3 regions of the Flexivirga sp. G2 genome follow, and region 2 is predicted to be linked to each of the others. Evidence: predicted binding sites of a transcription regulator. Region 2 holds the regulator's gene; each other region holds the start of a gene.

What was found. The regulator LexA, encoded in region 2, represses DNA repair genes until DNA is damaged. The targets are predictions, from matches to a motif close to TCGAACANNTGTTCGA.
Region 1: the regulator LexA is predicted to act here: its motif matches at 2,729-2,744, upstream of ruvC (crossover junction endodeoxyribonuclease RuvC).
Region 3: the regulator LexA is predicted to act here: its motif matches at 1,875-1,890, upstream of ACZ50J_RS03355 (HNH endonuclease signature motif containing protein).

Annotation. Positions count from the first base shown of each region.
Region 1 is NZ_AP039675.1:2,091,879-2,096,428, reverse strand. It holds gene yajC (preprotein translocase subunit YajC) at 1-341, opposite strand, end outside; gene ruvB (Holliday junction branch migration DNA helicase RuvB) at 472-1,563, opposite strand; gene ruvA (Holliday junction branch migration protein RuvA) at 1,577-2,173, opposite strand; gene ruvC (crossover junction endodeoxyribonuclease RuvC) at 2,170-2,697, opposite strand; gene ACZ50J_RS10145 (YebC/PmpR family DNA-binding transcriptional regulator) at 2,817-3,587, opposite strand; gene pdxT (pyridoxal 5'-phosphate synthase glutaminase subunit PdxT) at 3,645-4,250, opposite strand; gene ACZ50J_RS10135 (MMPL family transporter) at 4,408-4,550, shown strand, end outside.
Region 2 is NZ_AP039675.1:1,506,378-1,510,927, forward strand. It holds gene ACZ50J_RS07320 (LysR family transcriptional regulator) at 1-579, opposite strand, end outside; gene ACZ50J_RS07325 (NAD-dependent protein deacetylase) at 723-1,577, shown strand; gene lexA (transcriptional repressor LexA) at 1,578-2,294, opposite strand; gene ACZ50J_RS07335 (LysM peptidoglycan-binding domain-containing protein) at 2,579-2,980, shown strand; gene nrdR (transcriptional regulator NrdR) at 3,252-3,740, shown strand; gene ACZ50J_RS07345 (vitamin B12-dependent ribonucleotide reductase) at 3,858-4,550, shown strand, end outside.
Region 3 is NZ_AP039675.1:672,165-676,714, reverse strand. It holds gene ACZ50J_RS03360 (carboxymuconolactone decarboxylase family protein) at 1-29, opposite strand, end outside; gene ACZ50J_RS03355 (HNH endonuclease signature motif containing protein) at 137-1,867, opposite strand; gene ACZ50J_RS03350 (GNAT family N-acetyltransferase) at 2,022-2,657, shown strand; gene lon (endopeptidase La) at 3,179-4,550, shown strand, end outside.

The DNA.
Region 1 (4,550 bases), 590 kb from region 2:
GCCTTCGTCTCGGGAGCGTGGTCGTCGTGCTTGTCGAGGTCGACCGTCTCGGTGTCTTCGGGCGTGCTCTCGGCGGGCTCCGCGGCGTGCGGCGCACCGACCTGGGCACGGGGAACGATCGCCCGCCGCACGAATCGCACCGTGACACCCGGCGAGACCTCGATGGCACCCTCGTCGTCGTCGAGGGAGACGAGCGTGCCGAGCAGACCCGACGTGGTGCTGACCTCTTCGCCGACCTTGATCTGGTCCTGTGCGACGCGCATCTGCTGCTGCCGCCTGCGCTGGCTCCAGAAGAGCCATGCGATCAGCAGCACCGGCAGGAGGAAGATCAAATTGCCCATGCCGGCTCCAGTACGTGCATCGAAAAGTCAGTCCTTGATATCGGGTGCGTCGGGGCAGCATAAGCGGCCGACGGGTGAGTCTAAGTGAGGAACGTTGCTGCGGGGTGCTCGGGTTCCGAGCGTGTCCGCGTCAGTCTCCGAATCGGCCGCCACCGGCCTCGTCCAGAGGCAAGGGTAGGGCGCCGCCCGTCGCCGTGGGTGGTGGCGTGAGTCCCAAATGGGTCCAGGCCAGTGCCGCAGCGGCCCGGCCGCGTGGAGTGCGCACCAGGTAACCCTCCCGCACCAGGTAGGGCTCGGCGACGGTCTCGACCGTGTCCGCCTCCTCGCCGACCGCGACGGCGAGGGTCGACAGGCCGACCGGCCCGCCACCGAACCGGCGGCACAGCGCTTCGAGCACCGCACGGTCCAGCCGGTCCAGCCCGCTGCGGTCGACATCGAACAGGGACAGCGCCGCGCGCGCCGAACCCAGATCGAGCACCCCACTGCCGTGCACCTGCGCATAGTCACGGACGCGTCGCAGCAGCCGGTTGGCGATGCGCGGCGTGCCACGCGATCGGCCGGCGATCTCCGCGATGCCCTGATCGGTCGCGTCGATGCCGAGCAACGTGGCATTGCGGGTGAGGATCTGCGCCAGGTCGTCGGCGGCGTAGAAGTCGAGGTGCCCGGTGAAACCGAATCGATCACGCAGCGGCGCCGGCAGCAGTCCGGACCGGGTTGTCGCGCCGACCACGGTGAACGGCGGCAGTTCCAGCGGTATGGCGGTGGCCCCCGGACCCTTCCCGACGACCACGTCGACCCGGAAGTCCTCCATCGCCAGGTAGAGCATCTCCTCGGCCGGCCGGGCCATCCGGTGGATCTCGTCGAGGAAGAGCACCTCACCCTCGGCCAGCGACGAGAGGATCGCGGCCAGGTCCCCGGCATGTTGTATGGCGGGACCGCTGGTGATCCGGATCGGTTGCTCCAGCTCGGCCGCGATGATCATGGCCAGGGAGGTCTTGCCGAGTCCGGGCGGACCGGACAGCAACACGTGGTCCGGCGGCCGCTGCCGTCGGCGAGCCGCTTCGAGCAGCAGACCGAGCTGGTCGCGAACGCGTGGCTGCCCAGGGAAGTCGGCGAGTCGCTTGGGACGCAGGGCGACCTCGAACCGGCGCTCCTCCTCGTCACCCACCGGGTCGACGATGCGGGACGTGGCGTCGAATGAGCCGTCCGGTTCGGTGTCCATCTCGTCCATCATCTCAGCGTCCCAGCTCACGCAGCGCCGCCCGCAGCAACGCCGACACCTCGGTGACCTCGGGGGCCGCCGCGACGACCTTGGCGACGGCGTCGTCGGCCTGCTTGGCGGACCAGCCCAGGCCGATGAGCGCTTCGGCGACCTGGTCGTGACCGCCACCGGTCGGCGCCGCCGGCACGTCGGGCGCACCCGTCCCGCTGATCGGCCCCACCTTGTCCTTGAGCTCCAGCACGATGCGCTCGGCGCCCTTCTTGCCGATGCCCGGTGTCTTGACCAGCGCAGCGACATCACCACCGGCGATGGCCGCGCGGATCTGATCTGGACTGGCAACAGCGAGCATTGCCAACGCGATTCGCGGACCGACACCGCTGACGGTCTGCACCAGCTCGAAGAGGTCACGCTCGTCGACGGTGCCGAACCCGTAGAGCGTCAACGCGTCCTCGCGCACGACCAGAGTTGTCGAGAGCGTCGCCTCTCCCCCGGTCCGCAGCGCTGCCGCGGTGCCGGGCGTCGTGTGGGTCAGCAACCCGACGCCACCGACCTCGACGACCACCTGGTCGAGTCCGACGTGCAGCACCGTGCCGCGCAGGGTGGCGATCATCCGCGAGCCCCTGCCCGTTGCTTGGCGACCGCGGCCGCGATGCGGTCCTGGGCACCGCCGCGCCATACGTGACAGATCGCGATCGCCAGCGCATCGGCCGCGTCCGCCGGCTTCGGCGGGGTGTCGAGCTTCAGGATGCGGGTGACCATCGACGTCACCTGCGCCTTGTCCGCCCGGCCGTTGCCGGTGACGGCGGCCTTGACCTCACTCGGCGTGTGCAGCGCAAGCGGGAGCCCGCGCCGCGCCGCGGCAAGCATCGGTATGGCGGAGGCCTGCGCCGTGCCCATGATCCCCTTGATGTTTGCCTTGGCGAAGACCCGCTCGACGGCCACCGAGTCGGGCCGGTGCCGCTCCATCCACTCGTCGATCTCGGTCTGCAGGCTGAAGAGCCGCTCCGCCGGGTCGTCGGTCACCGGAGTGCGCACCACGCCGACCGCGATCATCCGCACCGGCTGCCCGATGCCTCCTTCGACCACACCGAGACCACAACGGGTCAGGCCGGGGTCGACTCCGAGCACTCGCACAGCAGGGCAGCTCCTTCTTCGGCGTACGGGGTCCGACATATGTTCGGTCCCCGTCAGCTTAGGCGGGAGTTCCGCCATACCGGCGAAGGCGCGGGCGGCGCGTCGAACGCCGTGCCGAATCAGTCCTCGGCGTCGAGCTCCGCGAGCACCTCATCCGGCACATCGCCGTTGGCGTAGACGTTCTGCACGTCGTCGCTGTCCTCGAGCGCCTCGATGATGCGGAACATCTTCTTGGCGCCCTCCTTGTCGAGGGGCACCTCGACGGTCGGCAGGAAGGACGAGTCGGCGGAGTCGTAGTCGATGCCGGCGCCCTGGAGCGACTCACGCACCGCGACCAGGTCGGTCGCCTCGGAGATGACCTCGAAGGACTCGCCGAGGTCGTTGACCTCCTCGGCGCCCGAGTCGAGCACGACCTCGAGCAGGCCGTCCTCGGTGGCCTCGCCCTCGGGCTGCTTCTTCGGGACGATGACCACACCCTTGCGGTTGAACATGAAGGCAACCGAGCCGGACTCGCCCATCGAGCCGCCGTTCTTCTGCAAGGCGGTGCGAACCTCGGCGACGGCCCGGTTCTTGTTGTCGGTCAGGCACTCGATGAGCAGCGCGACGCCACCGGGTGCGTAGCCCTCGTAGGTCAGCGCGAGGTAGTCGGCGCCGCCGGCCTCGGCACCGGAGCCGCGCTTGACCGCACGGTCGATGTTGTCATTGGGGACACTCGACTTCTTGGCCTTCTGCACCGCGTCATACAGCGTCGGGTTGCCCGCGAGGTCACCTCCACCGGAGCGCGCAGCGACCTCGATGTTCTTGATCAGCTTGGCGAACAGCTTGCCGCGCTTGGCATCGATCGCTGCCTTCTTGTGCTTGGTTGTCGCCCACTTGGAGTGACCACTCATAGATGTCCCTCATCCTCATCGAACGTGCTGGGGTTCGACCGGCAATGTTATCGCCCGTCAGTGTTGCGCCACACGCAGGAAGTATTCGTGCACCCGGTGGTCGCCCGTGACCTCCGGGTGGAACGACGTCGCGAGCAGGTTGCCCTCGCGGACCGCGACGATGCGGCCGGCCGCCGCACCGGTGGCGACCGTGCCGAGCACTTGCACCTCCGGGCCGATCGACTCGACCCACGGGGCGCGGATGAAGACGGCACGGACCGGTTCCGGCCGCTCCCCCATGATGACCGGCATCTCGAGGTCCTCCTCGAAGGAGTCGACCTGCCGCCCGAACGCATTGCGCCGCACGGTCACGTCCAGGCCGCCGAGCGTCTGCTGGTCCGCGGTCGCGTCGAGCACCCGGTCGGCCAGCAGGATCATCCCCGCGCACGAGCCGTATGCCGGCAGCCCCTCCCGCAACCGCTGCCGCAACGGGTCGCGCAACTCGAACGCGCGCAACAGCTTGTCCATCGTGGTCGACTCACCGCCCGGCAGCACGATGCCGTCGAGCCCGTCCAGCTCTTCCGGACGACGCACCAATCGGGTTGTGGCACCGAGCGATTCGAGCGAACGTGCGTGCTCGCGGACATCTCCTTGTACGGCGAGCACGCCGATGACAGTTTTCACCGCAGCAGGGTCCCACAGCGAACCCTGCGGAACATCAGGGAGTCCACCGAGAAAAACCCGATGCGCCGCGGGTCAAGATTCGATAAACTCACGATATATCGCGATGGTGAGGAAAGCTAAGTATTCGCCGTCGCAGCAAACTCGGAGGGGTCGCCGGATGGATCGTCGTTTCGCAGGATTGGTTTGCGGTCGCCGCAGCAAATACGTGGTGCTCGTCATCTGGGTCGTCGCCTTGCTGGCGCTCGGTCCACTCGCCGGGAAACTCTCCGGTGCTCAGGACAATCAGACCTCCTCGTGGCT
Region 2 (4,550 bases):
GAGCTTGACCTTCTTCGACTTCGCCTTCGGGTGGTCCAGCGGGAGCGCCAACCGCACCTCGTCATCAAGGAGCTTGCGGGTGACGAACGAGTCGATGTCCTCCTCGCCGCGCGCGAGATCGGTGCCCTCGTAGGCGAACGCGACCGCCACGTCGCACTCACCCGAGCGCAGCGCGGCGAGTGATTCCGGCGGCTCGGCCTCGGTGAAGCTGACCTGCACGTCGGGAAAGCGCTTCTTGACCAGCGCCAGTGCGCGGGGCACCAGGGTCGATGACGACGAGGGGAAGGCCATCAGGCGCACTCGTCCTGCTCGCAGGCCGGCGATCGCGGCGACCTCGGACTCGGCCGCGTCGAGCGCGGCGAGCACCGGGTTGGCGTGCCGGGCCAGGACCTGCCCGGCCTCGGTGAGACGTACGCTGCGACCCAGGCGCTCGACGAGGACCGTGCCGGTGCGGTCCTCGAGTCGCCGAACCATCTGCGAGATGGCCGGCTGGGAGTAGCCCAACGAGCTCGCCGCAGCCGTGAAACTGCCGTGATCACTGATGGCTTTGATGACCCTGAGTCCAGCTGCGTCGATCATCCTCCGATAATAACATTTCGTTATTATTGATGACTACTTGTTCGATATCGCTAATCAACATTTCGGCGGCAATCCAGCACCGCCGTGTCGGGTCCGAGGGCAGGACCGTTCCGACTCGTTGCGTGTGAGACCTTGACGGTGTGGTGACTACGGATCCGGCGGCGCTGACCGACCTGGTGAGTCGTGGGGGAGTCCTCGCCCTGACGGGTGCCGGGCTCTCGACCGAATCCGGAATCCCCGACTACCGCGGAGCGGACGGTCGGCGCCGGTTCCACCCGATGACGGCGCAGCAGTTGTTGGCCGATCCCGCAGCGCGCCAACGGTATTGGGCCCGTTCGTATGTCGGCTGGCCGCGCTTCGCTGCCGCCCGACCCAACTCCGGGCATACGGCGGTCGCCGCATTGCAGCAGGCCGGGTTGATCGGCCCGATCATCACTCAGAACGTCGACGGCCTGCATCAGGCCGCCGGTGCCGACCGGGTGGCCGAACTACACGGCAGCCTGACCCACGTCGTGTGCATGCAGTGCGGCGAGCACTATGCACGCTCGATGGTCGACGAATGGCTCCAGCTGGCCAACCCCGACTTCGACCGGTCTGCCGACGGACCGCTGCGGCCGGACGGCGATGTGGCGATCGCCGAATCCCTGATCAGCGAGTTCCGGGTGGTGCACTGCATCATCTGCGGTTCCGACCGGTTGAAGCCGGACGTGGTGATGTTCGGGGAGTCCGTGCCGAAGGAACTCGTCGCGCAGTGCTTCACCCGGGTGGAGGCCGCTCGCGCGATCCTCGTTCTCGGATCCTCGCTCGCGGTCATGTCCGGCTACCGCTTCGTCCGTCGCGCCGTACGGGAAGGGATCCCGGTCGCGGTGATCACTCACGGATGGACGCGTGCGACCGACGAGGAGGTATCGGTGCGCATCGACGCGCCACTCGGAGCAACCCTGACGGCGCTGGTGGAGACGCTCGGCGGAGTGCAGCGGGGAGACGTCGCGGGGTGATCAGACGCGGCGCAGCACGGCGGTGACCTTGCCGAGGATCGTCGCGTCGTCACCGTCGATCGGGTCGTAGGCGTCGTTGTGCGGCAGCAGCCAGACCTTGCCGCGTGCCCGCTTGAACGTCTTCACGGTCGCCTCGTTGTCCAGCATGGCCGCGACGATGTCGCCGTTGGTCGCCGTCGGCTGCTGGCGGACTACGACCCAGTCGCCGTCGCAGATGGCGGCATCGACCATCGAGTCGCCGACCACCTTGAGCAGGAAGAGGTCGCCCTCGCCGACGATCTGCTTCGGCAGCGGGAACACGTCCTCGACCACCTGCTCGGCCAGAATCGGGCCTCCGGCGGCGATGCGCCCGACGACCGGAATGTATGACGCCTCCGGCCGTTCGTCACCCAATCCGGTCTCGTCGACGCTGGACTCCGACGCGCCGCGCACGCTCGAGCCACCGCGGTAACCACGGGTGTCGGTGGCGTCCGGATCGATGACCTCCATGGCGCGCGGACGGTTGGGGTCACGCCGCAGATAACCCTTGCGCTCCAGCATCGTCAGCTGGTGCGCCACAGAGCTCGGACTGGTCAGGCCGACGGCATCCCCGATCTCCCGCAAGCTCGGTGGATAACCGCGCCGATCAACGGAATTGCGGATCACCTGCAGCACTTTCCGCTGCCTGGTGGTGAGGCTCTCACCGGCGCGGTCGGGAAGTTCGTGCACCTGTGCCATCGCTGTCATCTCCTCGTCGGCGAACGGTTCGCTCGAAGCGGCCGGCGAGCGTGCTGCGCGGACCGGAATCCGAACGGTTGTCGGTGGTCGGTGCTTGCCTTGGCTTCGTGAAAACAGCGTATGGGTTTCGGACACAGTTTCCAAACATCTGTACGACGCGTGTCTCGACGACATCGAACGTTCGTGCTATACATCCGACAGGTGTGCGATCGCACGCGTGTTCGGATGGCGCTGGTCGTCCGGGCGGTGTGCACCGGTTCGCGACGGAGATTCAGGAGGAAGAGATGAGTGCAGTTGCGCAGTGGGACGGGGCGGTTCGGCCGGGGCAGGCCCGCAGGCACCTGCGGGCGGTTCCGACAGGGCCGTCGGCACACGGTGGTGGGTCGGGCGTCGGGGTGCGGGTCGAGCCGACCGGGCTGCGACTGACGGCTCGCGGTCGCCGGCTGCTCGGCATTGTGGTCGCCGTCGTGTTGGTGATCGGGGGAGGAGCAGCGGCGCGCGCGTGGGCCGCGACCCCGGGTGACGCGGGCCGCTCGGTGACGGTCCGTCAGGGCGAGACCCTGTCGGGGGTCGCCCACCGCGCCTACCCGTCGATGCCCATCTCGAACGCCGTGACGAAGGTTGCGCTGGCCAACGATCTCAACGGGCTCCAGGTCGTCGCCGGGCAGCAGTTGAAGCTGCCCTGATCGACGCTCCGACACGCGGTGTTCCGGGCTGCTGACCAGCGGTTTTCCAGGTGCGGACGACGGGTCTTGCGATTGGGCGGGGATCGGCCTAACATCCCTATATCTAGTAGTTACACGGATGGGATTCGTCCACATCTAGTCCACATGCAGAGCCCGGTCGTCCCCAACTCGTCCACCACTTACCCACAACTTCGTCCACAGGTGACGACGTTCCGGGTCGGTGGCAGAGGACGCGGGGTCGGACGCCGGATCGAGCGGAGAGGAGTCGTTCGTGCATTGCCCGTTCTGCCGTCACGACGACAGTCGCGTCGTCGACAGCCGCACGAGTGAGGACGGCACCTGCATCAAGCGACGCAGGCAGTGCCCGAGTTGCGGTAAGCGCTTCTCGACCATGGAGACCGCCAGCCTCACCGTGGTGAAACGGTCCGGTGCCAGCGAGCCCTTCAGCCGGCAGAAGGTGTTGCTGGGCGTGCGCAAGGCATGCCAGGGCCGGCCGGTGAGCGAGGACGATCTCGCACTGCTCGCACAGGAGGTCGAGGAGTCGATCCGTGCACAGGGCGCGGCGGAGATCGACGCCCACGACGTCGGACTCGCGATCCTGGGTCCGCTGCGCAACCTCGACGAGGTCGCCTATCTCCGATTCGCCTCGGTCTACCAAGCCTTCAACGACCTCGAGGACTTCGAGTCCGCGATCGCCCTGTTGCGCGCCGAGCGGCCCGCGACGGGTGTCGAGCCGGATCGCCGTCCCGCCGACGACTGAGTCGTCCACCCGCAGCACACACAACCGTCACAGCACACATCTCGCAGCACATCGCACAACATCGCACAACATCTCCGCAGCACCGTCGAACCACCTGAGGTGGAAAGGAAGTTGGACATGACCGACACTGCAGACGCCGGCCCCAAGTCGAAGCGCGGCAACCGCGCGGGCAAGGGGTTGACCGTCGAGCGAATCTTCACAACCCCCGGCGTGCACCCGTATGACGAGGTCACCTGGGAGCGTCGCGACGTCGTCCAGCAGAACTGGAAGACCGGCGAGACGATCTTCGAGCAGCGCGGTGTCGAGTTCCCCGACAGCTGGTCGCTGAACGCCTCCACCATCGTCACCACCAAGTACTTCCGCGGAGCAGTCGGTACCCCCGCCCGGGAAAGCAGCCTCAAGCAGCTCATCGACCGCGTCGTGCTGACCTACGTGCGCGCCGGCAAGGAGCACGGTTACTTCGCGACCGACGAGGACGCCGAGATCTTCGAGCACGAGCTGACCTGGTCGCTGCTGCACCAGGTGTTCAGCTTCAACTCGCCGGTGTGGTTCAACGTGGGCACCAAGTCCCCGCAACAGGTTTCGGCCTGCTTCATCCTTTCCGTCGACGACTCGATGGACTCCATCCTCAACTGGTACAAGGAAGAGGGTTTCATCTTCAAGGGCGGCTCGGGTGCCGGCCTGAACCTCTCCCGGATCCGTTCCTCCAAGGAGCTGCTGTCGTCCGGTGGCACCGCCTCCGGCCCGGTCTCGTTCATGCGCGGCGCCGACGCGTCCGCGGGCACCATCAAGTCCGGTGGGGCGACCCGC
Region 3 (4,550 bases), 830 kb from region 2:
CCGGCGGGGTTCGTCATACGCGGTTCCATGGGTGCTCCTTGTGCAGAGGGTGGTTGGTTCACCACACGAGACGTACGGCGCCGACGGAATGTGACATGCAGGCGAGAATCAATGCGCGAGCTGTTGATCGGCAGGCTCAATCAGCGGGACGCGTGATGTAGCGCCGGCCGGACGGGCTGGTCCAGGTGCAGACGCCCTGAGCCGTCATCGACACGGCCCAGCCGCCTTCGTGCTTCGCGCGGTGGTGGTGCCGGCAGAGACATTGCAGGTTGGCGGCGGTCGTCGTCCCGTCGGGCCAGCGCACGACGTGGTCGACGTCGTCGAGCCGTGCCGGTCGGATGCAGCCGGGGAATCGGCAGTGCTGATCACGGGTGACGACGAATCGTCGGAGCCGGGCGCCGGGACGGTAGGTGACGTCCGAAGTCTCCACTGTCGCACCGGTTCTCGCGTCGACCAGTGCGCGGGTCAGTCTGGTGCCCAGCCTCTGGCACAGCTCGGTCAACACCGCCGCGGGTATGATGCCGAGGCCCTCGACGAGGACGTCGCCGATGCGGAAACGCGGGGCGGTATGCGGAGAGTGTGTTGATGCGCGCGTTCGTTGGGCCGGGTGATCGTCTGTCGGGTGATTTCCGGGTGGGCGTTCCGGTGGTCGGTCCCTGTCGGGCCGCGCGTGCAGCTGATCGGTGTTCTCGGCACCGAGGACGACTCGGACCCGTGGCACGATGCGGCCGCCGGAGTTCGGGTCGAGAAGTGCTTCCACCGTGCACGGCCTGCGCTCCAGGAGCGACGTGGTCGGTGTGTCGAGCCGGATCAGCTCATCGAGGCTGTCGCGTGCGCTGCAGCGCAACAACTCCTCCACGTGCGCCTCGACGAGGGACGACGTTGACTCGTCCCTTTCATCAGACCGGAGTCCGGTCGCCCTGGCCGCCTCGACATGCTCGTCCACCGACCGAACGGGAACCTGGACCACGCACGTGGTGCTGATCGAAACGTTCCCAAGCAGCAGGTCGAGGAAGGCGTCGACCCGGCACTCGTCGAGGCTCTTGCCGGTGATCGTGTCCTGGTGGAGTTGCCTGGCCAACTCGTTGACGGCAGCCAGCACCCGCATGGCGTCCTCGGTGGGCAGGATCGCTTGCACGGTGCTCAGCCCGGGTTGGTGATGCGGGAATGCCTGGACGCAGATGGCCTCGGCGCGTTGCTTTCGGGCCGAAGCGGCGGCGTCGGCGGGCGACAGCTCGGCGAGCAGTCGCCGGGTGCGCCGCACCAGCTTGGTCGACGTCAGCGGCACAGGCTCGCCGGCATCGTCCGCGGGTGGCGAGTCGTCGCTCTGCGGCGCCGTTGCATCGTCGATCGCGGCGAGCAGCTCGGACTCGACCCTTCGGGCAACCCTGGGCGACGCCTCCCGCAGGGTCTCAGCGACGACATCGAGTTTGCGAGGGTCGAGCGTGCCGGCGGCAGTCAGCTCGAACAGCGTTGGCGTGCAACGAATCGCGTCGACGGCATCGCCGAGGCGGTTGGTGGTCTGCCGGTCGGACCACCCCAGCCGCGCGCCGATCTCCTGGGGCAACCATTCGTCGGCATACGTGCCGATCGCATGCCGGACCTCTCGTGGCGTCGCACCGGGCGACACGACCTCCTCGATCGCGGCAACCTGCGCGAGGCGCACGGACTGCGCCGCCCACGCGGTGTTCTGGACTCGCTGACAGGCCACGACCTGGTCGATCAGCTCGTCGCGCGAGACCTCAACCGTCCCTTCACGCACCCGGTCCGCGGCCTCTCGCAGGAGTGTCTGCGCGGTCGCCAACAGTGCGTCGACGGATGCCCGTGCGATGCTCTCACCGGGGATCAGCGACGACTGCTTGGACATACCCTGATCATACGCATGTTCGAATTCTCAAACAAGAGATAAATGCGGCAATCTTCAGATGTGACAACAGTTTTGAGCAATAGGTCATCTCATGCAGCACTGCCACAAACATATACGGGATGACCGACGGCACTCCCTCTGAAAGAGTGCTGCAATGCGTTCCTCGTGGCCGTTCGACGACTTCGCCGTCTCCGACTCGAACCTCACGCTGCGCCCGGTGCGTGATGCGGACATCGGCGACCTCGTGGCGATCTTTCCGGATGATTTCGACCTGGACCCGGCATACCCGCCACTGCCCGGGATGCCGCTCGCGGTCGACCGCGAGCGCCGGCTGGTGCAGAGCATCTGGCGACACCGCGGACTCTGGTCGATCGACGACTGGGTGCTCGACTTCGGCGTATGGCGAGGCGGCGAACCGCTCGGCATACAGACCTTGGAGGGCACGCGGTTCACCCAGCAGCGCACCGTCGACAGTGCGTCCTGGATCGCAAAACCCTTTCGCGGCAAGGGATTCGGCATCCAAGCTCGCGAGCTCGCCCTGGCCTTCGCGTTCGAGCAACTCGGCGCCGACAAGGCAATCACCTCAGCCCTCGTCACCAACCATGCGTCCCTCGGCGTCAGTCGGCACCTCGGCTACCGCGACGACGGAATCCGGTCACACGACACCGGGACCGAGACGATTGACCTGCAGCACCTCGTCCTGGGTCGATCCGATTGGTCGGCGCAACCACGAACGAGGCTGTCTGTCAGCGGTTTCGATCCGTGTCGACCGTTCTTCGGACTGGCCTGAGGGTGAGGTCGCGCACCGCGAGGGCGCCTCGTTGTCGAACATGAGTGCTACGTTCTGAGGAATGGGAATCAGACACGTTTCATTCCGCGCCGGAAAAGATCCCTTTGGCAACCCGGTGTGGATCCCTGCGTCAGTCGAAGACCGAGAGGAACGGGACGACGGCGAGTGGCTGTGCGTGCTGCCCGCGTTCGCCGGCTATGGCAGCGACCCGCAGTGGGTGCGAGCGGACGCAGTGCGGGACGACACACCGGACGCCGACGCGGACCCAGCGCCGGAAACCGCAGAACCGCCACGTCTCAGGATCGTTGACTGACGCGGCCCTCGCCCCGGGCGGTCTGACGCCACGAGTTGGGCATCATCGTCATCCGCTCAGCATGCACCAGGCGCTGCGAACCCTCGGGAACAAAACTCTCCCGCAAAGCCTTGAGCCGATAAGACTCAACTTTCGCAGCGACACGACCCGTCCACCGGCACCGGCCGACGAACCCGTTCGTGTCGCCATACGCCTCACGAGGAGAGCGATGACCCGAACAACCGAGCTGCCGGTGCTCTTTCTGCACGACCAGGTGGCACTGCCCGGCATGACCCTGCCCATCGAGCTCGACGACGAGGCGCGTGCCGCCGTCGATGCGGCGCGGGCTGCCGGCCTCGAACAACTACTGCTCGCGCCCCGCATCGACGACGCCTACCCGACCGTCGGAGCCGTCGCGACCATCGAACAGGTCGGCCGTATGCCGAGCGGCGAGCCGGCCGCAGTCCTGCGTGCCACCGACCGCGGCCGCATCGGACGCGGAGTCGCCGGCCCCGGGGCCGCGCTCTGGGTGGAGATCGAGATCGTCGAGCCCGGCGCGCCGACCGACCGCACCCCGGAGCTCGCCACCGACTACAAGCGACTGGTGGTCGCGTCCCTGAAACACCGCAACGCGTGGCAGGTCATCGACCACGTCGAGTCCACCACGGACCCGCACGCATTGGCCGACCTGGCCGGGTGGGCGTCATACCTCTCGGCGCAGCAGAGGGTGCAGCTGCTCGAGGAGACCGACGTCGACGCGCGCCTCGAAACCCTCATCGCGTGGACCGGCGATCACCTTGCCGAGCAAGAGGTTTCGGACAAGATCGCCAATGACGTCCGCGACGGCATGGACAAGAGCCAGCGAGAATTCCTGTTGCGCCAGCAGTTGGACGCCATTCGCAAGGAACTCGGCGAGAACGAGCCCGAGGGTGCCGACGACTACCGATCGCGTGTCGAGGCTGCCGACCTGCCGGACGAGGTTCGCGAGGCGGCGCTGCGTGAGGTGGGCAAACTGGAGCGCTCCAGCGACCAGAGCCCGGAGGGTGGCTGGATCCGCACCTGGCTCGACACTGTCCTCGAACTCCCCTGGAAACACAAGACATCCGACCGCACCGACATCACTGCCGCGCGCGAGGTGCTGGACGCCGACCACCATGGACTGGACGACGTGAAGGACCGCATCGTCGAATACCTCGCTGTCCGCGGCCGGCGTGCCGAACGCGGCCTGGAGGTCGTCGGTGGACGCGGCTCGGGTGCCGTGCTGGCGCTCGTCGGACCTCCCGGCGTCGGCAAGACCTCACTCGGAGAGAGCGTCGCGCGCGCTCTCGACCGGTCGTTCGTACGTGTCGCCCTCGGTGGGGTGCGTGACGAGGCGGAGATCCGCGGACACCGGCGCACGTATGTCGGTGCCCTCCCCGGCCGAATCGTCCGTGCCATCAAGGAATCCGGCTCGATGAACCCGGTCGTGCTGCTCGACGAGATCGACAAGGTCGGCTCGGACTTCCGCGGCGACCCGGCTGCCGCGCTGCTCGAAGTGCTGGACCCGGCGCAGAACCACACGTTCCGTGACCACTACCTCGAGCTGGATCTCGACCTGTCCG